2 regions of the Actinoplanes derwentensis genome follow, and region 1 is predicted to be linked to the other one. Evidence: riboswitches for the same ligand, from Rfam matches in the RefSeq annotation. Region 1 holds a riboswitch; the other holds the start of a gene.
What was found. Region 1 has a riboswitch for cyclic di-AMP ahead of BLU81_RS25000 (C40 family peptidase). Riboswitches for the same ligand answer to the same signal wherever they lie in the genome.
Positions count from the first base shown of each region.

Region 1 (3,201 bases):
ACTCCGCTGGACCGAAGTGGAGGCCCCACCCATCGAGATCCACCCTTCTCCCCAGGCGATCGCGCTGTCCCCACCCTCCATCTCGCTCCGTCCAATCCCTCCACCCACCCCGCGCGCGTGCCGAGTTCGGGTCCACTCCGCACCCCAACCCACCACACACGGGCGTATGCCTTCACGTGTGGAGAGCCGCGGCTCAAATCGCACCCCGACTCACCACACGCGGACGCAGCCACCCTCGCGTGGATAGCCGCGGCTCCACCTGCACCCCGACTCACCACACGCCCGGACGGCCTCCGGACATGCCTGTGGGGCGTGACCCAGACTCGGGCCACGCCCCACAGAAGGCGTTGCTATTCCTTACTTACTGCAGCCGCTGCGCGACACCTAACTACTACCGCTCGCGACACTCACTACTACCGCGGCGCGATGGCGCTCACCGACGACCGCGGCTCGACAAGTCACGTCGAACAACAGCCGATGCGAGGCGATCAGGCGACCAGACGCCGGACCACGTAGTTCTTGCTCCAGATCTTGTGCTTGCCGACACGTGCACCGGAGTGCGGCGAGTCGTACATGTAACCGTTGCCCGCGTAGATCCCGGCGTGGTAGCCGTACGACCCGTTACGGAAGACGATCAGGTCTCCGACCTTCTTGTTGCTCTTGGAGACCGACTTCCCGTACTTCTGCTGGGAGTTCGCCTTGTGGGGCAGGCTCTTTCCCGTGGTCTTCTTGTAGACGTACTTCGTGTAGCCGGAGCAGTCGAAACGGCTCGGCCCGGACGCCCCGAACTTGTAGAGCGCGCCCTTGTGTTTCTTCGCCTCGGCGAGAACCTTGGCGCCACTGGCAACGACCTTGACCTTGACCTTGGTCGTGACCTTCTGGTTGTAGCCGGAACCACTGAAGATGGTCCGGACCCAGAGGGTGGACTTCGGCTTGGCGGTGAGGGTGACCGCGCTGGTCTTGACGGTGCCGGTGTCCAGGTTGCGCCAGGCGCCGTTGCTCCAGCCCTGAAGACGGACCGTGCCCTTGGCGATCTTGCCAGTGGCGGGGTCGATCACCTTCGCGGTGACCTTGAGGGTGGAGCCCCATTTGAGGCTCCGGGTGCTGGTCGTGGAGGCCAGCGTGGGGGTGACCTTCACGGCGGCCGCAGAGGCGGCGACCGGGGTGACGGTGGTGGTCGAAGCCGCCATTGCTGGCGAGGCTGCGACCAACTGGCCGGCACAAAGGCAGAGACCCAGGGACAGTGCGACGGTGCCGGGGCCGAATGCGGGCATACGACGACGGCTCGAACTGTTTTCGTGCACGGTAGAGAGTTCCCTCCGGCACGCCTGCGAGGTTAGCTGTCGGGTTCGGGCGGAAGGGCTTGCCCGGCCGCTGGTTGGCGGCTTCACCCCAAGGTTTCTCCCCGGGTGCGATCCGCCATGAAGCGGAACGCGGGAAGAGACCGCAATTGGGTCCCCCGTCCCCGCCCCCGAATGCCTTGTGAGTTCGGCTTGCTTGCGATGACGCACCGTCCAGCTCGGGGCAGGGCTCGGCGTGAACCGATCCGGTGCGGCCGGCGGCGATGTGCCCCCGGCAGATTCCTTGGTACCCGACTCGGCCCATGATCGTCAGCATGAGGTCAATCACTCTGAGTAATTGACACAAATCCTCATGTCCAATTTGGTAGCTCCGCGAAACAAATGCCGCCACACAAAGTAATCAGTTCACTACACTCCGCTTAAGGTTACGGGTGAATCAGAACACACAAAAAGTCGAGCCGGACGTCCGAAAAGCCCGGACCGGGGAAAACATCGAATAGGCCGTGATCTTGACGGTCTGGCAACTCGACGTGACGGTCGAGTCCGGTACCCTCGCTGGCGTGACGGACGGAATGCCTCTCATCGCCAAGGTCGCGACCTCAGTGTCGAAGACCGCCGCGGCACTCTCCAGGGCCGCGGGACGCGGCGACGGCTCGGTGATCGGCGGCTGGATCGGCCTCAAGATCGACCCTGACCTGCTCGCCCACCTGGCCGCCGGTCGTGCCGTCGCGCTGGTCTCCGGGACCAACGGGAAGACCACCACGACCAGGTTCACCGCGGCCGCGGTCGGTGTCCTCGGCCGGGTCGCCACCAACGGTTACGGCGCCAACATGCCGACCGGCCACACCTCGGCGCTGGCCAAGGAGGGGCACACCCCGTTCGCGGTCCTCGAGGTCGACGAGCACTACCTGGGCCAGGTCATCGACCAGACCAAGCCGCAGGTGGTGGCGCTGCTGAACCTCTCCCGGGACCAGCTGGACCGGGCGAAGGAGGTGGCGATGATGGCCCAGATGTGGAAGATCAAACTCGCCTCCCACCCGGAGATCAAGGTCATCGCGAACGCGGACGACCCGCTGGTGGTGTGGGCGGCCAGCGGCAGCCCGCAGACCACCTGGTTCAGCGCCGGCCAGCGCTGGCTGGACGACTCGTTCGTCTGTCCGGAGAGCGGCCACGCGATCGAGCGCGCGCAGGGCGACTGGTGGTGCACCGGCTGCCCGCTGCGCCGGCCGCGCCCGTCGTGGATGGTCGAGGACGGCGGAGTGTTCGACCCGGACGGCGTGTGGCACCTGGTGCAACTCCAGCTGCCCGGCCGGGTCAACATCGGTAACGCGGCCACCGCGCTGGCGGTCGCCGCCGAGTTCGGGGTGCGGCCGATCGACGGGGTCCGCACGCTGAAACAGGTCGCGTCGATCGCCGGCCGCTACGCACAGGTCGACAAGGACGGCCGTAACCTCCGGCTGCTCCTGGCGAAGAACCCGGCGAGCTGGCTGGAGGCCTTCGACATGGCCGACCAGGTGCCGACCCTGCTCTCGATCAACGCCCGTGACCCCGACGGCTTGGACACGTCGTGGCTCTGGGACGTGGACTTCGCCCCGTTGCGCGACCGGCCGGTGCTGATCACCGGTGACCGGGCGTTCGACCTGGCCGTCCGCCTGCAGGTGAACCAGGTGCAGTTCCGGCACGTACAGACTTTCGACGAGGCGCTGCGGTCCGTGCCACCCGGCCGCCTCGAAGTGATCGCCAACTACACGGCGTTCCAGGACATCCGAGCGGAGTTGGACCGTGTCAACTGAGGCCCTGCGGATCGTGTGGATCTATCCCGATCTGCTCTCGACCTACGGCGACCGCGGCAACCTGCTGATCCTGGCCGCGCGGGCCGCCGCCCGGGGTATCCCGGTGG
Region 1 covers NZ_LT629758.1:5,680,669-5,683,869, forward strand. The annotation lists gene BLU81_RS25000 (C40 family peptidase) at 489-1,190, opposite strand; cyclic di-AMP (ydaO/yuaA leader) riboswitch at 1,311-1,504, opposite strand; gene BLU81_RS25005 (MurT ligase domain-containing protein) at 1,874-3,094, shown strand; gene BLU81_RS25010 (type 1 glutamine amidotransferase) at 3,084-3,201, shown strand, end outside.

Region 2 (3,201 bases), 1.4 Mb from region 1:
GTTCTGGGTGCGCCAGCACTTGGTGAACCGGGTGAACCCGGCGGCCTTCGCCTGGTTCAGCGCGTGCAGGGTGCGCGGGGTGAGACAGCCGCCGGTGCCGGTCGGGTCGGTCTCGCTACAGCCCGAACCGGAGCCGCTGGGGGCCGGGGCCGCGTCGGCACTGTCGCCGGTGCTGGTGGCCGAGCTGGCGGCGCCCTGATTGGCGGCCTTGAGTGCTGCCTCGGCGTTCGTCTTCTGCTTCGCCATCACGGTGACCTGCTTGGTCTGGTCCTTGATGGTGAGGTCGAGGGCGACCTTGGCCTTCTGCTGGGTGTCCAGGGTGGACTTGATGTCCTCGATGGCCCGGTTCTGGTCGGTCGCGACGAGCGCCAGGGTCTCGGCCCGGCCCAGGAATCCCTCGGCCGAGTCGGAGCTGAGCAGGGTGGCCATCGTGCCGGCGCGACCGGCGGTGTACGCCTGGGTCGCGAGCATGTCGAGGGTGTCCTGCTTCGGGCCGACCTCGGAGTCCAGTCGCTTGATCTCGGCGACCAGTTTGACCTGCTGGTCCTTGGAGGTCTTGAGCTGCTTCTTGGCCTTCACATAGCCGCTGGAGGCCTTCTCGAGCTGTTCGATGAGGGTCCCCGAACCACCCTCGCCGTCATCTCCGGAGTCACCCGGGGCGGCGAGCAGCGGAGGGGCCGCAGAGGCCGCCGTAGGGGCGACGACCAATCCGCACGCGGCGACGAACAGCGCCAGCAACGCCGCCAACCGCCGCGCAGTGTTCTGCTGCACAGGCATTTCCTTCCGTCGGCCGCCGACCGAGTTAGCTGACGGGTTCGGGACGAAGGAAATCCCTACCGCTGGGTGCGGATTCACCCCGAGGGAAAATGGATCCCCGGCTCGTCATTGATGACGATTAGGCGGCGGCTCCCGTGCGGGAACCGCACCGACCATACCCACTCGATCCAAGTATCGACAGTTCTCGTACGCGACGCATTTGGCCTGACACAAACGGTGACAGCAATTACGGATAGTCATTGGACGGTAACTGCATTGGCCCTTACCGGGGCCTGATCCACAGCGATATCTCGGGTAAACTGGCCGCCGGTCCTGCCAGGACGGCACCGCCCCCGAGTTGCCGGCAGGCCACCGCCCAATCGTCGCGAGACGAACCGGGGAACCAGGTCACTGGGGTGTATCCGCAGTTGCGGTAGGGATTGCTTCCGTCCCGAACCCGTCAGCTAACTCGGTCGGCGGAGTCACGGAAGGAACTGTTGATGACAGCACGTCCCCGCCGGTGGCTGATACTGGCCCTGGCACCGCTGGTAACCGCCGCGATGCTCCTGGCACCGGCCTCACCAGCGTCCGCCGCACCCGGTGACGAGACCGAGAACCCGGCACCGGCTTCGGAGACGAAGTCCGACGGGCTCATGTCGACTCTGATGGAGTCGACGAACCGGCGATTCGTCTCCGCGAAGGCAGCGGTCGCTGCCTCCACCAAGAACCAGAAGAAGCTGAACGTCGACATCAAGGCCGCCGAGGCCCGCCGGGACGTGCTGATTCCCGAGGTCAACTCGATCGCCCGGCAGCAGTACCTGACCGGGAACCTGAGCACCCTCACCTTCCTGCTCGACAGCAGCTCCTCAGACGACTTCCTGAGCAAGGCGGTCTCACTCGAGGAGATCAACACGCTGCACGACCGGAAGCTCAACGAGCTCAACGAGGTGATCGACGAGGTCACCACCAAGAAGGCGGCCCTCGACGCCGAGCTCAAGAACGAACAGCAGCAGCTCTCGGTCCTGAAGAAGCAGAAGGAATCCGCCGAGAAGCAGCTCGACCTGGTCGGCGCCAGCACCGGCATCAACCAGACCGTCAACCAGGGTCTGGTGGACTCGAAGTCGGCCGAGGCGAAAGCCGCCCCGCGCAACTCCAGCGGCGGGTTCTCGGCCGAGGGTTGCACCGAGGACGACCCGACCACTGGTGGCTGCATCACCAAGCGCACCCTGAACATGTACAAGGAAACGAAGAAGGCCGGCTTCAATCTGTTCGTCGGCTGTCACCGCACTGGTGGGCCCTTCGAACATCCCAAGGGCCGAGCCTGTGACTGGTCGTTGCAGAAGAGCGGATTCTCCTCGGCGAGTCTCAGCGACACCAAGAAGATGAAGTACGGCAACAACCTCACGGCCTTCCTGGTACGGAATGCCGACGAGCTCGGGATCTACTACGTGATCTGGTACAAGCAGATCTGGTTCCCGGCTTCGGGCTGGAAGTCGTATCACGGTGTCAGTGATCACACCGACCACGTGCACGTCTCGATGCTCTAACAGCACGTAGAAAAGCGCCCCCGCCCTGAGTCAGGGCGGGGGCGCTTTTCTATGACCTCAGTGCACCGAGCGCCGGACCGGAGCCCGGCCGTGCGGCTGGACCGGCGCCGGACCGGCCGGCACCGCGGCGGGGATCGGCACGGTCACCGGACGGACCTGGGTGACCTCGATCTCCTTGCCGTGGTGCAGCAGCGTCAGCCGGGCCTGGCCGCCACCGTTGCGCAGCGAGTACGTGACCTCGTCGGCGGTCACGATCACCCGCAGGCGCAGTCCCCGCCAGAGCAGCGAGAACTCCAGGTTGTTGATCCGGCTGGGCAGGCGCGGCGCGAAGCTGAGCTGCCCGTTGAAGTCACGCATGCCGCCGAGCCCGGCGACCAGCGACATCCAGGTGCCGGCCAGCGACGCCACGTGCACGCCGTCCCGTGCGTTCTGGTGCAGGTCGTGCAGGTCCATCAGGGCGGCCTCGCCCAGATAGTCGTGCGCCAGCTCCAGGTGCCCGGTCTCGGCCGCCATCACGGCCTGGACACAGGCGGAGAGCGACGAGTCCCGGACGGTCCGCGCGTCGTAGTAGGCGAAGTTGCGCGCCTTCTCCTCCGGCGTGAACGCGTCGCCCCGGATGTACATCGCCATCACCAGGTCGGCCTGCTTGATGACCTGCTTGCGGTACAGGTCGAAGTACGGGTAGTTCAGCAGCAGCGGGTACCCCTCCGGCGGGGTGTTCTCGAAGTCCCACTCCTGCAGCCGGGTGAAGCCCTCACTCTGCTGGTGAACACCGAGTTCCTTGTCGTACGGCAGGTGCACGGCGGCCGCCGCGTCCCGCCACGACGCCGTCTCCTCGTCGTCCACACCCAGGTTGCGAGCCAGGTCCGGATGCCGCTTGCAGGATTCGACGGCGGTC
Region 2 covers NZ_LT629758.1:7,092,133-7,095,333, forward strand. The annotation lists gene BLU81_RS31190 (coiled-coil domain-containing protein) at 1-777, opposite strand, end outside; cyclic di-AMP (ydaO/yuaA leader) riboswitch at 776-912, opposite strand; cyclic di-AMP (ydaO/yuaA leader) riboswitch at 1,120-1,252, shown strand; gene BLU81_RS31195 (coiled-coil domain-containing protein) at 1,257-2,303, shown strand; gene BLU81_RS31200 (glycoside hydrolase family 65 protein) at 2,361-3,201, opposite strand, start outside.
Region 2: another riboswitch for cyclic di-AMP. It lies ahead of BLU81_RS31195 (coiled-coil domain-containing protein); the one in region 1 lies ahead of BLU81_RS25000 (C40 family peptidase).